DNA from 3 places in the Micromonospora sp. FIMYZ51 genome. Region 1 is predicted to be linked to each of the others. Evidence: riboswitches for the same ligand, from Rfam matches in the RefSeq annotation. Region 1 holds a riboswitch; each other region holds the start of a gene.
The links. Region 1 has a riboswitch for S-adenosylmethionine ahead of QQG74_RS17680 (ABC transporter substrate-binding protein). Riboswitches for the same ligand answer to the same signal wherever they lie in the genome.

Region 1 (6,585 bases):
GCCAGCGGGTCCTCGGTGATGGACTGGAAGACCGTCGGCAGGTCGCCCCGGCGGGCGCGGGCGTCGCGGTCCATCACGGACAGGTCGGCACCGACCATGGGGGCCAGGTCGGTCTTGTTGATGACCAGCAGGTCGGCGGCGGTCACCCCGGGGCCGCCCTTGCGTGGCACCTTGTCCCCGCCGGCCACGTCGACCACGAAGATCTGCCGGTCGACCAGGCCCCGGCTGAAGGTGGCGGTCAGGTTGTCGCCGCCGCTCTCCACGAGCACCAGATCCAGCGGGCCCAGCGCGTCGGCGAGTTCGTCGACCGCGTCGAGGTTGGCGCCGATGTCGTCGCGGATCGCCGTGTGCGGGCAGCATCCGGTCTCCACCGCGCGGATCCGGGCCGGGTCGAGCACCCCGGCCCGCTTGAGGAAGTCGGCGTCCTCGGTGGTGTAGATGTCGTTGGTGACCACACCGAGGCGCAGCTCGTCGGCGAACGCCCGGCAGAGCGCGGCGACCAACGCGGTCTTGCCGGAGCCGACCGGCCCGCCGATGCCGACCCGCAGCGCCCGGACGGCGGCCGGCAGCGGAGCGTGCGGGTCGACCCCCGGTTCGGGGTGGGTGTGTGGAACGGACTCGTCGTGTGCGAATTCAGGACGCAAAGAGACGCACCTCCCAGGTGGCGTGAGCTTCGGCATGGATGTCGGCGAGCGGCGCAGCGGGGGCCGGCAGCCGCTCCGGTGCTACCTCGGCGGCCCGCGTAGCCCGCGCCGCTACCGCGTCGCAGGCATCGGCGAGCCGCACCAGCAGGGCCTGGACCTGGTACGGGTCGAGGCCCAGCAGGCGTACGGCGGCGCTGGCCGAGCCGGTCACGGTGCCGTGCGCGGCGACCGTGGCGACCTGTCCCGGGTCGAGGCCGGCGGCGGCGCCGACCAGACCCAGCACCAGCGGCTGATGCGGCCCGCCCGGCTCGGCGGGCAGATCGTCGAAGGTGGCGGTGGGCCAGATCCGCCGGCCGGCCCGCAGCAACGCCCGGCCCTGTCGGCGGGAGACCGAACGCTGAGCCGGCGAGGCGGTACGGGCGTCCAGTTCGGCGTCCAGCCGGACCAGTACCGCCCGCCGCCGCGCCGACCCGGCCGCCCGGCGCGCCGCCGCCGCGAAGGCCGCCGCGACCAGTCCGGCGGTGGCCAGTCGACCACGCAGGTACGCGTCCAGGGTGGCCAGGTCGGTCACCCGGCCGGCCGCCACGGCCGCCTCCAGCCCGGTCGAGTGGGCGTGCGCCCCGGCCGGGAACCGCCCGTCGGCGAGGAGCAGCAGCATCGTCGAAGTGGTCATCAGAACAGGAAGTACCGCTGGGCCATGGGCAGCTCGGCCACCGGATCCGGGTCGACCGTCTCGCCGTCGATCCGCACGGTGAAGGTGTCCGGGTCGACCTCGATCCGGGGCAGGGCACCGTTCTCCGGCAGGTCGGCCTTGCCGCGCGAGCGCACGTCGGTCACCGGCACCACCCGGCGCCGTACGTCCAGCCGCAGGCCCGCGTCGAGCGCCGCCGGGGCGACGAAGGCCAGGCTGGTGGCGGCGACCGCACCCCCGTACGCGCCGAACATCGGCCGGGGCAGCATCGGCTGCGGCGTCGGGATGGAGGCGTTCGCGTCACCCAGTTGGGCGTACGCGATCATGCCGCCCTTGATCACCAGGTGCGGACGTACGCCGAAGAACGCCGGCTCCCAGAGCACCAGGTCGGCGAGCTTGCCCGGCGCCACCGACCCGATCTCGTGGTCGAGACCGTTGGCCATCGCCGCGCAGATGGTGTACTTCGCGACGTACCGCCGGGCCCGGTGGTTGTCGGCGCGACCGTCGCCGGGCAGCGCGCCCACCCGGGCCTTCATCACGTGCGCGCTCTGCCAGGTCCGCAGCACGATCTCGCCGACCCGACCCATGGCCTGCGAGTCCGAGCCGATGATGGAGATCGCGCCGAGATCGTGCAGCAGGTCCTCGGCGGCCATCGTGGACGGTCGGATCCGGCTCTCGGCGAAGGCCAGGTCCTCCGGCACGGCCGGGTTGAGGTGATGGCAGACCATCAGCATGTCGAGGTGCTCGGCGAGGGTGTTGCGGGTGTACGGGCGGGTCGGGTTTGTCGACGACGGCAGCACGTTCGGCTCACCGGCGACGGTGATGATGTCCGGCGCGTGCCCGCCTCCCGCCCCCTCGGTGTGGTACGAGTGGATCGCCCGGCCGCCGATCGCGCGCAGCGTGTCGGCGACGAACCCGGCCTCGTTGAGCGTGTCGGTGTGGATGGAGACCTGCACCCCGGAGGCGTCGGCGACCCGCAGGCAGGCGTCGATCGCCGCCGGGGTGGTCCCCCAGTCCTCGTGCAGCTTGAACCCGCCGGCACCGGCCCGCAACTGCTCCCAGAGCGCCTCGGTGGAGACCGTGTTGCCCTTGCCCAGCAGCAGCACGTTGACCGGGAACGTGTCCAGCGCCTCGTGCATCCGGGCCAGGTGCCAGGCGTTCGGGGTGACCGTGGTGGCCCGGGTGCCCTCGGCCGGGCCGGTGCCGCCGCCGACCAGGGTGGTGACCCCGCTGGCCAGCGCCTCGGTGACGATCTGCGGGCAGATGAAGTGCACGTGCGTGTCGACCGCCCCGGCGGTGAGGATCCGGCCGTTGCCGGCGATCACCTCGGTGGCCGGGCCGATGACCAGGTCGGGATGGACTCCGTCCATGGTGTCCGGGTTGCCGGCCCGGCCCAGCGCGACGATCCGCCCGTCCCGCAGCCCGACGTCGGACTTGACCACGCCCCAGTGGTCGAGCACCACGGCGCCGGTGATGACGGTGTCCAGGGCGCCCTCGGCGCGGGTCGCCCGGGACTGGCCCATCGACTCGCGGATCACCTTGCCGCCGCCGAAGACCGCCTCGTCGCCGCCGACGCAGTGATCGTGTTCGACCTCGATGAGCAGGTTCGTGTCGGCCAGCCGGATCCGGTCGCCGGTGGTCGGCCCGTACAGGGCGGCGTAGCGGTCCCGTGCCACGATGCTCACGCGCCCCGCCTCCCGTCCAGCGCGCCGCCGCACTCGCCCCGCAGGCCGGGTACCAGCCGGGCACCGCCGAGCGGCACCAGCTCGACGCTGCGGCTCACGCCCGGTTCGAAGCGCACCGCCGTGCCGGCCGGTACGGCGAGCCGGTGCCCCCACGCCGCGTCCCGGTCGAAGTCCAGGGCCGGGTTGGCCTCGGCGAAGTGGTAGTGCGAGCCGACCTGCACCGGTCGGTCGCCGGTGTTGACCACCAGCAGCGTGGTCACCGGCCGGCCGGCATTGATCTCCACCGGTCCGGCGGCCGGCAGGATCTCCCCGGGGATCACGGGATCGGGTGGTGCACCGTCACCAGCTTGGTGCCGTCCGGGAACGTCGCCTCCACCTGCACCTCCCTCAGCAACTCGGGAATGCCGTCCTGCACGTCGTCGCGGGTCAGCACGGTGCGCCCGGCGGCCATCAGGTCGACCACGGACTCCCCGTCGCGGGCGCCCTCCAGCAGGAAGGCGGTGATCATCGCGACAGCTTCCGGATAGTTGAGGCGCAGGCCGCGTTCGCGGCGACGCCGGGCGACGTCGGCCGCCACGTGAACGAGCAGGCGGTCCTGCTCGTGCGGGGTGAGGTACAACTGGGGCTCCCGGTGGGTGTCCGCGCCCCGCCGGCTCGGCGCCTCGACGCGCCGTCCCACGTTGCGGGGCTCGTCCGCCGGCACCCCCGCCACGTGCGTGGGGCCTCGGGAGTTCCACCCTCCCGGCCCACGTGGCGAACCACCGACGGTGTCTGCTCGGATGCGGACCGCACCGCCCACCGCTGAACAGACCGTAAGGGATCACGCGGCCCCCGGGCAACACCCCCGTACGCCGGCCATCCGCGTGAGGGCCGTCATAACCGGTGGACGCTGCCCCATGACCGGCTGCTAGCCTCGTCGGCAGGTCATGAGTGCCAGCGTCAAGCCCCGGCTCGCTGGCCGGCAACCCTCGTCCGCGCAGGGGTGCCCCGGGTGAGGACCAGGCGTCGGAGCAGCCTCCGATGCAAGCGTGGCCTGGTTGCCCAGGTCATCACGACCTGGAGGAGAGCCATGCCGTACGATCCCCGACCCGCTCCCGTCGCACCCGGTTTCGGCCTGACCCAACGCCGGCACGTCGACATGATGCGGGTGTGCAGCGCCGCGTGTAGCTGACCGCGCCGGTCGGGTCGCCGACCGATCTTTCGCTTTCCCACGATCCGTTCCAGCGGTCCGTCCTGCGGCGGACCGTCGGTGTGGCACGTCCGTGCCCGCCGTAGCTCAACCAGGAGACACCGTGCGATTCCTTCCTGCCCTGACCCGGGCCGCCGCCGTCGGCGTCGCCACCATCCTCGGCGCCGCCACCCTCACCGCCTGCGGCTCCGACTCCGCCGGTGGCAGCGCCGACAACCCGTACAACCTGCTCCAACCGGGGGTGCTGCGGGCCGGCACGCTCACCGACGCCCCGCCGAACGTGTACCTCAAAGACGGCAAGTTCACCGGCTTCGACAACGACCTGCTGGTCGCTGCCGCCGACAAGCTGGGGCTGAAGGTGGAGTTCGTCGGCACCGACTTCTCGGCCCTGCTGTCCCAGGTGAACACCGGCAAGTTCGACGTCGGCAGCTCCTCGATCACCATCACCGAGGCGCGGAAGAAGACCGTCGACTTCGGCAACGGGTACGACTTCGGCTACTTCGGCCTGGACGTGCCCGCCGGCTCGACGCTCAGCAGCTTCGACGAACTGCCCGGCAAGCGGGTGGTGGTCGTGCAGGGCACCGTCCAGGACGACTACGCCACCAACAAGGGCCTCGACCCGGTACGCGTGCCCGACTACAACGGCGCGATCAACCAGCTCAAGGCGGGCACCGCCGATGCCTGGATCGCCCCGGCCGAGATCGGTGAGAAGACCGCAGCGGACAGCGGCGGCAAGATCACGGTGGCCGCGACGGAACTCAGCCCGGCCCCGACCGCGTACGCCTTCGCCAAGGGCAACGACGCGCTGCGCGAGGCGCTGAACAAGGCGCTGGACGAGGTGATCGCCGACGGCACCTGGACCCGGCTCCAGGAGCAGTACTACCCGGGTCGGCCGATTCCGGACGACTTCACCCCGGGCAGCGGCGACGTGGCGGCGCCCACGGCGGCCGGTTCGGCGGCGCCCTCGGCGTCGGCCGCTTCCTGAGGTAGGACGACGAGCGAGCTGGGCGGAGGTTGACCGTGGATCCGTTGCGCACCCTGTGGGAGACGTTCTTCGACTGGGAGTCGATGCGCGAGGCACTACCCGAGATGCTCACCGTCGGGTTGCCGAACACGCTGATCCTGGCGGTCACCGCCGCCCTGCTCGGCTCGGCGCTGGGCATCGTGCTGGCCGTGGCGGGCATCTCGCGTACCCGATGGTTGCGGTGGCCGGCCCGGGTCTGGACCGACGTGTTCCGCGGCCTGCCGGCGGCGGCGACGATCCTGCTGATCGGCGTCGGCCTGGCCCCGCTCGGCATGCAGGTGTGGGGGCCCAACCCGTACCCGCTGGGCATCCTGGCGTTGTCGCTGATCGCGTCCGCGTACCTCGGGGAGATCTTCCGCTCCGGCATCCAGTCGGTGGAGGCCACCCAGCTTGAGGCCGCCCGCGCGCTTGGCTTCTCCTGGTGGGAGGCGATGCGGGTGGTGATCATCCCGCAGGGCATCCGCCGGATCCTGCCGGCCTGGGTGAACCAGCTGATCGCCCTGATCAAGGACTCCAGCCTGGTCTACTTCCTGGGCCTGCTGGCCAGCCAGCGGGAACTGTTCCGGATCGGGCAGGACTACGCGGCCAACACCGGCAACCAGTCCGCGCTGCTGCTGGCCGGGCTCTGCTACCTGGCGCTGACCGTGCCGCTGACCCACGTGGTCAACTGGATCGACCGGCGGCTGCGGCACGGCCGACCGGCCACCGGGCCGGCCGGCGACGACCCCGACGACCTGGACCTGGCGCTGCCCGGCGCCGCCGGAGGCAACCAACGATGAGCACCTCGGTGAGTCTCAGCCTGCGCGACGTACACCTGGCCTTCGGGCCGCACCGGGTGCTGCGCGGAGTCGACCTGGACGTGGCCCGGGGCGCCACCGCCTGCGTGATCGGCCCGTCCGGGTCGGGCAAGTCGACCCTGCTGCGTACGGTCAACCGGCTGCTCGAACCGGACCGCGGCGACGTGCTGCTGGACGGCCGCAGCGTGCTGCGCGACGACCCGGACGCCCTGCGCCAGCGGATCGGCATGGTGTTCCAGCAGTTCAACCTCTTCCCGCACATGAGCGTGCTGCGCAACATCACCCTCGCCCTGCGCCGGATCCGCAAGCTCGGCGAGGACGAGGCGGCGGCGCTCGCCCGCGAACACCTGGACCGGGTGGGGCTGGCCGCGAAGGCCGACGCCCGGCCGGCGCACCTCTCCGGCGGGCAGCAGCAACGGGTCGCCATCGCCCGCGCGCTGGCCATGCAGCCGGAGGTGATGCTCTTCGACGAGGCCACCTCGGCGCTGGACCCGGAGTTGGTCAAGGGCGTGCTGGCGCTGATGGCGGACCTTTCCGCGCAGGGCATGACCATGG
Region 2 (6,585 bases), 2.6 Mb from region 1:
CCTTCCTCGCCCTGGTCGGCGAGAACTCTCGGGGAAGCGGGGACCGGTGATGGCGGGATCGACTGTCGAACCCACGCGGGGCGGCGACGAGCCGACGCCGTCGTCCGGGACGGCCGGGATGGCGACCGGAGTCGCGCCCTCGGGGGCGGCGGCCGGCTACCGGCCGTCGCGGACGCTGCCGTTCGGCGCGGAGTTCCGCCGGCAGGCGGCGCGGCGGCGTACCCAGTTGGCGCTCGGGTTCATGGTGCTGCTGCCGTTGATCATCCTGATCGCCTTCCAGTTCGACTCCGGCGACGACGACAACGGTCGCGGCGAGTTCGGCAGCCTCGTCTCGTTCGCCACCTCGGGCGGACTGAACTTCACCCTCTTCAGCATCTTCGTCTCCGCCTCGTTCCTGCTGGTCGTGGTGGTGGCGCTGTTCTGCGGTGACACCGTGGCCAGCGAGGCGAGCTGGGGCAGCCTGCGCTACCTGCTGGCGGTGCCGGTACCCCGGGCCCGCCTGCTCGCGATCAAGCTGCTGGTCGCGCTCACCTACTCGGCGTTGGCGTTGCTGCTGCTCGCCGGCACGGCCCTGCTGATCGGCACCCTCCGGTACGGCTGGTCACCGCTGCGCAGCACGGTCGCCGCCCAACTTGAGCCGGGTGAGGGGCTGCTGCGGCTGCTCGCGGTGCTCGGCTACCTGGCGGTGGTGCTGCTGGTCGTCGCCGGCCTGGCGTTCCTGCTCTCGGTGCTCACGGACGCGGCACTCGGTGCGGTGGGTGGCGCGGTACTGCTCTGGATCCTCTCCAGCATCCTGGACCAGATCACCGCGCTCGGCGCGATCCGGTCGTTCCTGCCCACCCACTACAGCAACGCCTGGCTGGGACTGCTCTCCACCCCCGTGCAGACCGACGACATCGTCCGCGGTGCCATCTCCGCGATCTGCTACGCCACCCTCTTCTGGGGCCTGGCCTTCTGGCGCTTCACCCGCAAAGACATCACCTCCTGACCGGGGTGTCAGAGCAGGGGAGCGGGGGAGGGCGAGGGGGTGGGCGAGAGGGGTGAGGGTATCGGGGCCGGCGTGGTCGGTGGCTGCTTCTTCCAGGCGCTGACGCCGACCCGGTTGGTGTTGCCGAGATCGATCCGCCCCGTCATGCCGACGTCCTGCATCGGCTGACCCTGCGCCGGGGCAACGTCAAGCCGCTCGGCGTTCGTCGCGACCACGGTCGGATCGTCGACCAGGTTGCGCCAGAGCACGGCCGCGCCCGCCGCCTCGCCCGGCGCGAGCACCAGCGGTCGGGGCGGATCGTCGAAGCCCGAGGTGATCCCCTTCGCCCCCGGGATCACCCGGACCGTGATCGGTTCCCCGTCGGCGTCCAGCAGCCGCAGCGCCGGGTAGCCGTGCAGCCGATACCGTTCCGTCCCGCAGTTGACCAGCTCCAGTCCGATGGCACGCAGTCCCATTGCGGCGCTACCACCCAGATACCGGATCCGTACGCCGGCCTCCGGGCAACTGGTCGGCTCCGGGCCGGTCAGCGGTTCCGTACCATTCCGCGGCGTACCGTCTGGCGGTCTTGCGCCCTCCGGCGGCGTGCGGTCCGGCTCGGTGGGCCACGGCGACACCCGGACCGGATCCACGTCGGGCCCGCCCACTCCGGTGTCACCCGGCCGCTCGACCGGCGCACAGCCGGCCACCAGCGCAACCGTGGCCAGCAACGCGACCAGCCTTCGGCGCCGCCCGAGTCCATAAGCGCGACCGCCGAGCCGGTCGCCGCGACCGCCGGGCATCTCCGTGCGAACCGAAGCCTGAGCTGTCCCCCGCATCGCGTCATCGTCGCACCGTCCGCCGTCACCGGTGACCCCGGTCATGGGCAGCCGCGCCCAAGATGTGGTCAGCGTGCCGTGCACGCACCGCCGTGATGAGCGCGGCGGACGCAGCGGCCGGTGGGCAGGAGGAGCCGCCACCGGCTGCGTCAGGTGAATTGTGGGAAACGTTCCGTTCGTCGCTCGCGGAATCTTTCCAAGATCTGTTGGTGGGGGCAGCTTGTCGGTGGCCGATCGGGTGGGGTGGCGGTGCTGCGTACTCGATCTCCGGGCATGGCGGGCGTCGATGGGTGTGGTCGTCTTCGCCTGCGCTAGCCAGTCGGTTTGACCGGTGGTGCGGGCGGGCCGCGATCAAAGTGGGGCGGATTTCGGAAGTTCCAGTCGGTACCATGAGTGTGGGAGCGTTCCCAAAGGAAGAGATTGCATCGACAACTATCTATCGCATCCCGCATTCTGGTTGCCCACCACTCATCTCCATTGGAGGTACCGGAATGCGTACTGACCGGTTCGGCGGGCCGGCCCTGTCCCTGTTCCGCATGGTCATCGGTTTACTCTTCCTCTGCCACGGCCTGGCGTCCCTGTTCGGCGTCTTCGGCGGCAACCGTGGCAGCGGCGATCCAGTCCCACTCGGGCAGTGGCCCGGCTGGTGGGCCGCCCTGATCCAGGCGCTCTGTGGCGCGCTGGTTCTCGTCGGCCTCTTCACCCGCCCAGCCGCGCTGCTGGCGTCGGGCTCGATGGCGTACGCGTACTTCGTGGTCCATCAGCCCGAGGCGCTGCTGCCGCTGCGTAACCACGGTGAGCTGTCCGTGCTGTTCTGCTGGTCGTTCTTCCTGATCGCGGTGCTCGGCCCGGGCAACTGGGCGCTGGACACCCTGCTGCGGCAGCGGACGGCACAGGCGGTGGCGCTCGACGCCGGTGAACGGCGGTCCGTGCCAGCCTGACGGCGGTGCTCAGCGGCACCGGGGCACGCGACGGTGCCGCTGAGGAATCGCTCACAGGCTGGGATTGGTGGGCGACGAGCGCCGCTTGATTGCCTAGACTCGACGACACAACTGCATACCTCATCCAGAGGGGCTGAGGGATACGGCCCGACGACGCCCCGGCAACCACCCCAGAGCGCTCACCGTTGAGCGTAAGACGGGGCAGGTGCCAATTCCGTCCCCGCCGTACGGTGCGATGCGGGGAAAGATGAGAGGACTTCGACATGACGTCGACGCTCGCCGCTCCCGGTATCGACACCACCGCCAGTCCCGCCCGTGCCCTGGTCTGTCGCGCCTGTTCGGCCCGTTACCCGCTCGCCGCCCAGCACGCCTGTTACGAGTGTTTCGGCCCGCTGGAGGTCGACTACGACCCGGCCGCGCTCGCCTCGGTCACCCGCGAGCAGATCGAGGCCGGCCCGCGCAATCTCTGGCGGTACGCCGCCCTGCTGCCCGCCGGTCAGGACCCGGCCACCCGGGTCTCCCTGGACCCGGGCTTCACCCCGCTGGTGGCCGCCGACCGGCTCGCCGCCGAGTTGGGTCTCACCGCTGCGCTCTGGGTCAAGGACGACAGCGCCAACCCGACCCATTCGTTCAAGGACCGAGTGGTGTCGGTGGCGCTGACCGCCGCCCGTGCCCTCGGTTTCTCCCGCTTTGCCTGTGCCTCCACCGGCAACCTGGCCAACTCGGTGGCCGCGCACGCGGCCCGGGTGGGTGCCCCGTCGGTGGTCTTCATCCCCAGCGACCTGGAGCAGGGCAAGGTGGTGACCACTGCGGTCTACGGCGGTGACCTGGTCGCCATCGACGGGTCGTACGACGATGTGAACCGGCTCTGTGGCGAGTTGGTGGAAACCGACGAGTTCGAGGACACCGCGTTCGTGAACGTCAACGTCCGGCCGTACTACGCGGAGGGCTCGAAGACGCTCGGCTACGAGGTGGCCGAGCAGCTCGGCTGGCGCATCCCCGCCCAGGTGGTCATCCCGATGGCCTCCGGCGAGCTGCTCACCAAGATCGACAAGGCGTTCAGCGAGCTGGTCGAGATCGGGCTGGTGGAAGCGCCGGCCGGCGGCTGGAAGGTCTTCGGAGCCCAGTCGGCCGGTTGCAACCCGATCGCCACCGCTCTGCACGCCGACACCGACACCATCACCCCGGTCAAGCCCACCGGCATCGCGAAGTCGCTGAACATCGGCGACCCGGCCGCCGGGTTGTACGCGCTGGAGGCGGTGCGCCGCACCGGCGGCTGGATGGAGTACGCCGACGACGACGAGATCCGCGCCGGAGTTCGGCTGCTGGCGCGTACCACCGGGGTCTTCGCGGAGACCGCCGGTGGAGTGACCGTCGCGGTGCTGCGCAAGCTGATCGAGTCCGGCAAGCTCGACCCGGCCGCCGAGACCGTGGTGTTCAACACCGGCGAGGGCCTCAAGACCCTGGACGCGGTCGCCGGCCAGGTCGGCCCGACCCACCGGATCAAGCCCTCCCTGCGGGCCGCCCGCGATGCCGGCCTGCTCAGCTGACTTGCCGGTTAAGAAGGGGCCCTTCCTATGCACCAGGCGTTAATAAGGGGCCCTTCCTTGCATTCTGCGAAACGCGCGGGCGGGGACTTGACGACAGGAACCGGACGGCGCAAGATGCTCCGTGCGGGAGGGCGTTTCGCCGGAGACTTTTAGTCTGTACGACCCAACGCCGGAGGCGTTGTGCGATCGACCCTCCCGACCAACGTGCGAACGGGCCAGCGAATATTCGCTGGCCCGTTGCGCTGTCCGTGGCGCACGCTGCGGACATGAGGATCAGTGTCACCCGTCTCGGAGCCGCCGACGAGGCCGCCATCGAGCAGGCTTATCAGGTCGGTGCCGCACAGGTGGCCGCCGATATGCCGGACTTTCCGCCGTTCTGCCGTCGGCGGTTCATGACCCTGCTCCGCCAACCGATGCCGGGCAACGAACCGATCCACCTGCTGGCCCGGGTCGACGGCGAACCGGCCGGCCTGCTGATGCTCGACCTGCCGCAGCTGGACAACACCGACAACGCCTCCGCCGAGCTGGTCGTGCATCCGGCGTACCGGCGGCGGGGTGTGGGCCGGGCGCTGTACGAGCATGGCGTCGCCGTGCTGCGCGAGCGCGGACGCCGACGGGTGAGCGCGATGAGCCAGGCACACCTTCCCGGCCAGCCCGACCGCCCGTCACCGGGAAGCGCCTTCGCCCTCAGCGTCGGCGCGGTCGACGCCCTGCCCGACGTGCGGCGGCGACTCGACACCGCCCGTCTCGACCAGGCACACCTGGACGCGCTGCTGGCCGAGGCCCGGGGCCGCGCCACCGGGTACGAGGTGCTGTTCTGGCGTGGGGACACACCGGACGAGTTGATCGCCGATGTGGCGTACCTGGACGGTCGGCTGCTCGTCGACGCGCCAATGGGCGACCTGGCGTGGGAGCCGGAGCAGGTGGACGCGGAGCGGGTACGCGCTACCGAGCAGGTGCTCGAGGCGCGGGGTCGGCGGCGCTACCACGCCGGGGTCCGGCACACCGCATCCGGCCGGCTGGTCGCCTGGACGCTGCTGGATCTGGGTGCCGCCGCGGACTGGCACGCGTACCAGCAGATCACGATCGTCGATCCGGATCACCGGGGGCACCGACTCGGCCTGCTCGCCAAGATCGAGAACCTGCGGCACCTGCTCGCCCACGAGCCGGCGGTGCGGGCCATCGACACCTGGAACGCGGCGAGCAACGACCACATGATCGCCATCAACGAGCGGCTTGGCTTCCGGGTGCTCGATCAGTGGAGCAACTGGCAACTGTCGCTGTGACGAGGAGGAGCTGTGACGAGGAGGAGCTGTGACGAGGAGGAGCCGGTGCCACTGACCGAGGTGGAAAGGGGACGACCCGTGCCCTGACCGAGCAGAAATCCGGTGGCGGTGGCAGGTCGGTGGCGGGCAGGCTCCCGGCCATGGACATTGCCGTCACCCCGTTCGAGCCCTCCGACGAGGCGGCGCTTGACGACGCTTACCGGATCTTCGCGGCGGCCCAGGCGGTCGACGCGCCCGATGTGCCGGCCGGCGACCGCGCCGAGTTCGGCCTGGTCGCGGCCCATCCGCCCTACGGCAGCCTGATCCACCGCGCACTGGCCCGGCACGGCGGCGAGGCCGTCGGCTACCTGTGGCTACGCCTGCCGCAGCTGGAGAACACCGAGAACGGCCTGGTCGAGATCTTCGTCGAGCCGGCCCACCGGCGACGCGGCGTGGGCCGGGCGCTGCTCGCGTACGCCCAGGAGGTGGCCGCCGGGCACGGCCGCAGGCGGCTGATCGCGGAGGTCGGCGGCGTGCCGCCGGGAGTCGACCGGCAGGCGCCAGGTGAGGCGTTCGCGGCGGCGGTCGGCGCGCAGGCCGCGTTGCCGATGGTGCGTCGCCGGCTGGACATCACCCGGCTCGACGAGGCGTTGCTCACCGCGCTGCACGAGCATGCCCGGTCGCGGGCGGCCGGCTACCGCACGGTGGCGTGGCGCGGCGCGGCCCCCGAGGAGTACGTGGCCGACGTGGCCCGACTTGAGGGCCGGCTGCTCACCGACGCGCCGACCGGTGACCTCACGGTGGAGGGGGAGAAGGTGGACGCCACCCGGATCCGGAAGATCGAGCGGTTCCAGGCGTTGCGCGGCCGGCGGCGCTACCACCTGGGGGCGGTGCACGAGCAGACCGGGCGGCTGGTCGCCTGGACGATGATCCAGGCCGGCCCGTCGACGGCGTGGCACGCCTGGCAGGAGATCACCATCGTCGACCCGACGCACCGGGGACACCGGCTCGGTCTGCTGGTGAAGA
Region 3 (6,585 bases), 2.4 Mb from region 1:
TGCTGACCCGGCTACGTGCTGTCGCTGCCGGCACCGGCCACCCCACGATCGCCGAGGCCATCGCCCGAGGAGAGCAGAGCAAGCAGCGCCTGGCCGAGGCCATGACGCTCGTGCAGGGCAGCTCGGAGGCCGCCCGCCGCTACGTCGGCATTCTCGGCTGACCGTCGACCACCATGAGTGTTGGCGAGGTCAAGGCGACCCTTCACGCCGCCATCGAAGCCGTCCGCCAGGGACAACGGGTGTTCGACCAGGCTGTCTCCGAGGCCGAAGCAGCAACCGGCACGGCGAACGCCATCCTGCGCGGCAGCCAACACGAGCACGTGACCGACACTCATCAGGCACTCGCCGCCGCCAAGGCAGAGGTCGAACCGACTCGCCGCCGCTTCGCAGGCACCGCCGAGAACGCAAGCGACTACCTCACCCGACTCGGATGAGCGGCAGCATCGCCGAACTGGTCGCACGGCTTCTCGCCGTACGCGGAAAGCTTGATGCCGCAGCGGTCACCGCGCTGCGCGCCCGGACGGACGCCGAAGTGGCCTTGGCGCGGCTGGTCGAGGTGCAGCGCGGTAGTAGCGACCACCGGTTGCGCGCCGCCGTCGCGGACGCCGAGGTGGCCCGGGACAAAGCCGGCCGCTACGCCCGCCTGCTGTCTGAGGCCGCCAGCCATATCACCGCGTACGTCAACACGATCGCCCCCGGCGCCGCGCCCGCCGGACCAGATGATGCGGCTTCACCGTCCGGCGAACGCCTGGTCGCGGAGACGGAGGAACGCAACCGCAAGGGCGAGGCGTTCCTCCGCCGGCACGTCAAGAAGGCAGACGATACCGAGGACACCCTCAAGCAGACCGAGCAGGCCATCACGACCGGCTTTCGCGAGCTGCAAAAGGGCCTGAAGGGATCGGGATCGAGTGGTAGCACGACGTCCACGGCCTCCGACCCCGGCACGCCGGTCGACCGCCCTCAGTTGGAGCACCCGGTCACGTCGGTCATCATGGCTGCTGGCGCAATCGTCGTGGGATTTCGAGGTGTCTGGAACATGGTGAAGAAACACCGCGAGAGGAAGCGATCTGATGAGCAGCCCTGAGATGGTCGACTACATCCGGACGATGGTCAGAGGCGATCACGAGGCCAACGACCGGATCGAAGCCCGCCTCGATGAGATCGGCTGGGACGGCTTCCCGACGCTGCTCGGTGCGGTCTTCTACTTCGCCGTCAACCGGCGCTTCGACGAGCGGACATCCGCAGGCGAGATCATGCGGTTCGTTGCCGACATGCGAGCAGCTGCCCCCGCCGGCACCCCGGAGATCGACGCCAACGCAGCCGAGACGCTGATCCGGGCCGCTGTGGATCCCGATGTCGAGACGGCCATAGCGCCCCAGATGGCCGGGCGGATCCAGGGATTGGTGATCTTGGAAATCTTGGGCAATGGCGCTGTCGGTGACGACGAGCTGAACGAGCTTCTCGCTGAAGCAGCAGCGCTGGCCACCAGGTTGTGAGCCCTGCATCTTCCGGCTGACAAGCCACACGGCCTCTCACGAACAAGTAAGTCCTAGCATGTCGGACAGCGAGCTGGACGTCTTTCTCGCCGAAGCGGTCGACCTGTCCTCGCGTCCCTGATCACTCGACGCTGATCGGGTACGTTGCCCGGATGAGCGGGCAGACTGCCGGCCGGGCTGACCTCTACTTCAGGTGCCGGATGAAGAACCGGTTCGCGCCTTCTCCGGCGTAATGCGGGATGCCGGTGTGTCCGCCCATGTTGGCGTGCAGCGCCTTCTCCCGGGAGCCGAAGGCGTCGAACAGATCCAGCGCCAACTGCCGGTCGTTACCTTCGTCGTCCCATTGCAGCAGCACCTGCAACGGAATGCTGACCTGCCGGGCTTCCTCGAACATGCTGCGGGGCACGAAACTCCCGGCGAACAGAAGGGCCGCCCGGATGCGCGGCTCGACCACCGCCAGCCGGACGCCGATGGCGATGATCCCTCCCGAGTAGCCGACCGGGCCGCCGATTTCGGGCAACGCAAGCAGGGCATCGAGGGTGGCCCGCCATTCCGGGACGGCTTTGTCGACAAGCGGGAGGACGAGCCGGTCGACGATCTCGTCGTCGACCCGCTCGCCGGCCTGCAACGCCCGGCGCAGGTCGGCGCGGGCCTCCTCGACGGCGAGGAAACGGGGCCGGTTACCGCCGCCGGGAAGCTCGATGGAGGCTGCGGCGAAGCCCTCCGCCGCGCAGTGCTGGGCCCGGGCCACCAGTCGGGGATACATCATCGGCAGTCCGCCGGGGTGGCCGAGCAGAATCAGCGGCACCGGAGCGGTTACGGAGGGAGGCGTCCACAGGATGCCGGGGATCTCGCCGAGGGTGAATTCGCGCTCGCGGACGCCGTCGTCGAGGCGCTGTTCGGAAATGAACTCCATGGTCGTACCTTTCGGGAGTGCGCTGAACGGCGCTCCCGGACGACCTATCGCCCGACCGTGACCCCTGAGGGGAGCACCCATGTCGACACGTTCACGGGTACCACCTCCTCGGTTTCTCGCACGGCCTCCGGAAAGCTAGCAGCGGTTGCCGTGGCCCGCCAACAGGTTATCGCGGAGGCTACGGCGCGGTGCGAACTGCCTCGGACAACCGGTGCAGGACGCCGGAAGTGCGGCGGAGTTGGTACGGTCTACACAGGTCATGAGCGCCAGCGCGAAGCCCCGGCTTGCTGGCCGGCAACCCTCCGATCGTGGGCGGGGTGCTCCGGGTGAGGACCCGGCTCGGCACGAGTGATGTCGAGCAAGCTGCGAAGCCCGGAGGTGCTTTCGTGCCAACTCCCATCTCCAGCCAGGACGGGGAATCCGACCAGGCATTCAAGCAGGACGATCTGCTGCGAGTACGCCTCGCCGACGTTGACGACGCCGGGCAGATCGCGCTGCTGCACGCCGACAGTTGGCGTCGCTACTATCGCGGCGCGTACTCCGATTCCTTCCTCGACGGCGATGTCGTCGCCGACCGGCGCTCGGTCTGGTCGACCCGCCTGGCCGACCCCACCCGCAGCCGGACCGTGGTGGCCGAGGACGGCGGCCGGCTGATCGGCTTCGTCCATGTCATGTTCGACCATGACCCGCAGTGGGGCAGCCTCGTCGACAACCTGCACGTCACGTACGACCAGCACCGCACCGGTGTCGGCACCGCGCTCCTGGCCCACGCCGCCCGAGCCGCGGTGGCACACGCGACGACCCACGGCCTTTACCTGTGGGTGCTGGAGCAGAACACCGCGGCGCAGCGGTTCTACCAGGCTTGCGGAGCCTGCCATGTCGAGACGGCGACGGTGTCACCACCCGGCGCCGACCCGTCCCGACTCAACGGCTCTCCCCGCAAGTTCCGAATGGCCTGGCCGGACGCCACCGGCCCAAGCCAGCTCGACACGGCCTGTGCGAGCACGCCCTGACACTTCCTCCGTCGGCCTGTACGCCCTTTGCTCCGGCACCCGGCAGCAGCACCTGCCCATGAAGGGCTTCCCCCACCTCTTCGTGGTTTACTCGCAGAGATGCGTTTGTAACCGCCCACCAGGTAGGGGCACACCGCCGATGCTGCTGAGTTTCCGCTTTGCCAACCACCGCTCGTTCCGCGACGAGCAGCAGCTCAACCTCACACCGGTCTACGGAGACAACATCGAGGCGGGTGGGCCTCCGACCCCGGCTGTCAGGGTTGTCGGCATCTTCGGGGCCAACGCGTCCGGCAAGTCCAACTGCCTCGGCGCTCTGGCGTTCATGCGGCAGATGGTCGTGGAGTCTGACCGCGCGGTCGAGCCCGGGGTGGGGCTGTTCCGCGAACCTTTCCGACTGGATCCTGAGAACGTCGGGCAGCCATCACGTTATGTCGTAGACCTTATGCTCGGCGACGTCCGGCACACCTACGGGTTCACGATCGACGACGATCGGGTGCTTGAAGAGTGGCTCTACCACTATCCGTTGGGCCGCAAGCGACGCATCTTCGAACGCGATGGGGACAACTTCGCCTGGGGCGAGGAGTCAGGCCGGCGGCCCCTGGAGCAAATTGCAGAGATCACCGCGCCAGCTGCACTTTTCCTCAGCACTGTTGCCCGCTTCGGCCACAGCCGTCCAGAGCCGGATCCGACGAACCCGCAACCGCTGCACAACACTTACCGCTGGTTCTACCTGGCAGGCCAGCGGATGGAACCCGAGATGGTCTTGTCCAGCCTTCTCCGTCCTAACGACGCGGATGACCAGGACATGCTCCAGTTGGCCGTTGAACTGTTGCAAGCTGCCGACGTCGGAATCGTCGGCGTCGTGGTCAACCCAAGACCGAGCGAAAGCACTCACGAGCCGGCACTGCCGACTGATCGCACATTCGTTCAGCGGCGGGCTCGTCGGTGGGCGGTGCTCGAACGATCGAGGATCCAGTTCGCCCACCAGGGCCCCAACGGCACCGCTCTGCTCGAACTTCGAGACCAGTCGACCGGTACCCGGCAACTTCTCACCCTGGGGCTGCACGCCGCCGCGATGCTCCGGACCGGTGCCACCATGCTGATCGACGAGATCGACGCCAGCCTGCACCCGATTTTGACCGCCAAGCTCATCAGCCTCTTCCGCAGCCCGGAGGCCAACCCGCTGGGTAGTCAGCTCATCTTCACCAGCCACGACGCCGCGCTGCTCGGCACTCTCGATGCGGAGGAGATCCTGCGCCGCGACGAGATCTGGTTCGTGGAAAAGGACGACCAAGGCGCTTCCTCGCTCTATCCGCTGACGGATTTCAAGCCTCGGAAGGAAGGCGAGAATCGACAGCGTCGGTACCTGAACGGCAACTACGGTGCGGTGCCGGACCTTTCGACCCACCTGTTCGAGCAGGCACTCACCAACCGTGGAGGTACGGATGACGCCTCGACGTCGTGAGCGCCAAACGGGTCGCATGGTGCATGCGGGCGGCCGGGAGACGGACCTGCGCAGAGGGCCGGCAACACGGGAGCAGCGGCGGACCGTACTGGTCACGACGAACGGCGAGTCCACCGAGCGCGCCTACTTCGAAGCATTGAAACGGGAACCTTGGGTCAGTGTCAGGGTCGCGGTCGCCGTCGAGCGCGGTTCACCCGTCGATCTGGTACGTGGCACGTACCGCCGGCAGCAGGAGAACGACTACGACGAGGCGTGGGCCGTCTGTGACGTCGACCATTACTCGCCCGGAGAGGCTTCGGAGACAGCCCGAGCGTCAGGGGTGCGTTTGGCAGACTGGGACAAGACGGCACTGAACTTCGACAGCTTTCGGGATGGGGTTGCGACCGCATGCCAGCGAGCAGCACGACTCGATCCGCCGCCCGCAGGAAACCCCTCGACCTCGGTAGGTGATCTCGTCACCGCGCTACAGCGGTCGAGTTAGTCGTCGATTGCCTGGTAGACGGCGTTCCAGAAGTCGTGCCAGATGGGCAGCGTCTGGTCGCCGAAGTGCGCCCGCTGCATCATGAGGATCGTCGTCAGCTCCTCGGCGGGATCGTTGTACCAGGCGGTGCCGTAGAAGCCGGGCCATCCGTAGCTGCCGACCGAGGGGCCCAGCAGCGTACGACGGGTCCGGACCGACATTCCGAAACCCCAGCCCATCGCGTCGAAGTAGCCCGGCCAGAATCCGGAGATCGCCTTCTGTTCGGCAGACAGGTGGTCGGTGGTCATCAGGGTCACCGCCGGCCGCGAAAGCACCCGCTCGCCGCAGTGGGCGCCGCCCGCGAGCAACGCCGAGGCGAAGGCGAGGTAGTCGTCGGCGGTCGAGACCATCCCGCCGCCCCCTGACTCGAATGTCGGCGGCCGGCTCCACCGCCCGTCGGGGGTGTCCTCGACGATCGCCGCACCGCTGGGGGCGCTGTCCCGTTCGTACGCCGTGGCGAACCGATCCATGCTCTCGCCGCCCACGCTGAACGCGGTGTCCTTCATCCCGAGCGGGTCGCAGATCCGCTCGCGCAAGGCATCCTCGAAGGACATGCCGGTGGCCCGGGCGATGAGCACACCCGTCACGTCGGCGGCGGTGTGGTACATCCAGCGCTCGCCCGGCTGGTGGACGAGTGGAAGCCGGCCGAGCCGGCCGAGCCACTCGTCCGGCGACGGGCTGCCGAGGGTGTCCAGCGCATCGGCGATCGGAACCGTTCCCGGCTGGGCAGGGACCATGCCGATGCCGAGGGTGTAGGTCAGCAGATCCCGCAGCGTGATCGAACGCTGCGCCGCAACGGTGTCGTCCAGTGGCCCGTGCGGATCGGTGAGCACGGTCATTTTGGCCAGCTCGGGGAGCAGGTCGTCGACCGGGTCATCGAGCCGCAGGGTGCCGTCCTCGACGAGCGTCATCGCACACGCGGCGGCGATCGGCTTGCTCATCGAGCCCAGGCGACAGATCGTGTCGCCCGCCATCGGCGTGCTCGATCCGACGCCCTCGAACGCGAGCCTGCCCGTCGCCACCACGTGCACCTCGCCCTTGCGGGCGAGGACGGCCACCGCGCCCGGAACAAGGCCGGACTCGACGTGCCGCTCAAGCAGCTGCCGCACGCGAACCAGCCGTCTCGACGAAAAGCCGCCAGCAGCCACCTGTCTTCTCCTCGCCTCGCCCGTTTG

Region 2: it holds a riboswitch for S-adenosylmethionine, as region 1 does, so the genes downstream of both, thrC (threonine synthase) here and QQG74_RS17680 (ABC transporter substrate-binding protein) in region 1, are expected to answer to the same signal.
Region 3: it holds a riboswitch for S-adenosylmethionine, as region 1 does, so the genes downstream of both, QQG74_RS06875 (GNAT family N-acetyltransferase) here and QQG74_RS17680 (ABC transporter substrate-binding protein) in region 1, are expected to answer to the same signal.

Annotation. Positions count from the first base shown of each region.
Region 1 is NZ_CP134706.1:3,885,654-3,892,238, forward strand. Features, by position in the region: gene ureG (urease accessory protein UreG) at 1-644, opposite strand, end outside; gene QQG74_RS17660 (urease accessory UreF family protein) at 634-1,317, opposite strand; gene QQG74_RS17665 (urease subunit alpha) at 1,317-3,020, opposite strand; gene QQG74_RS17670 (urease subunit beta) at 3,017-3,340, opposite strand; gene QQG74_RS17675 (urease subunit gamma) at 3,337-3,639, opposite strand; SAM riboswitch class IV at 3,943-4,055, shown strand; gene QQG74_RS17680 (ABC transporter substrate-binding protein) at 4,313-5,194, shown strand; gene QQG74_RS17685 (amino acid ABC transporter permease) at 5,230-6,012, shown strand; gene QQG74_RS17690 (amino acid ABC transporter ATP-binding protein) at 6,009-6,585, shown strand, end outside.
Region 2 is NZ_CP134706.1:6,488,561-6,495,145, reverse strand. Features, by position in the region: gene QQG74_RS29240 (alpha/beta fold hydrolase) at 1-50, shown strand, start outside; gene QQG74_RS29235 (ABC transporter permease subunit) at 119-988, shown strand; gene QQG74_RS29230 (DUF4232 domain-containing protein) at 997-1,695, opposite strand; gene QQG74_RS29225 (DoxX family protein) at 2,295-2,744, shown strand; SAM riboswitch class I at 2,862-2,998, shown strand; gene thrC (threonine synthase) at 3,008-4,294, shown strand; gene QQG74_RS29215 (GNAT family N-acetyltransferase) at 4,561-5,580, shown strand; gene QQG74_RS29210 (GNAT family N-acetyltransferase) at 5,721-6,585, shown strand, end outside.
Region 3 is NZ_CP134706.1:1,463,128-1,469,712, reverse strand. Features, by position in the region: gene QQG74_RS06900 (hypothetical protein) at 1-161, shown strand, start outside; gene QQG74_RS06895 (hypothetical protein) at 174-434, shown strand; gene QQG74_RS06890 (hypothetical protein) at 431-1,084, shown strand; gene QQG74_RS06885 (hypothetical protein) at 1,071-1,496, shown strand; gene QQG74_RS06880 (alpha/beta hydrolase) at 1,681-2,412, opposite strand; SAM riboswitch class IV at 2,668-2,783, shown strand; gene QQG74_RS06875 (GNAT family N-acetyltransferase) at 2,799-3,425, shown strand; gene QQG74_RS06870 (AAA family ATPase) at 3,565-4,890, shown strand; gene QQG74_RS06865 (serine hydrolase domain-containing protein) at 5,368-6,519, opposite strand.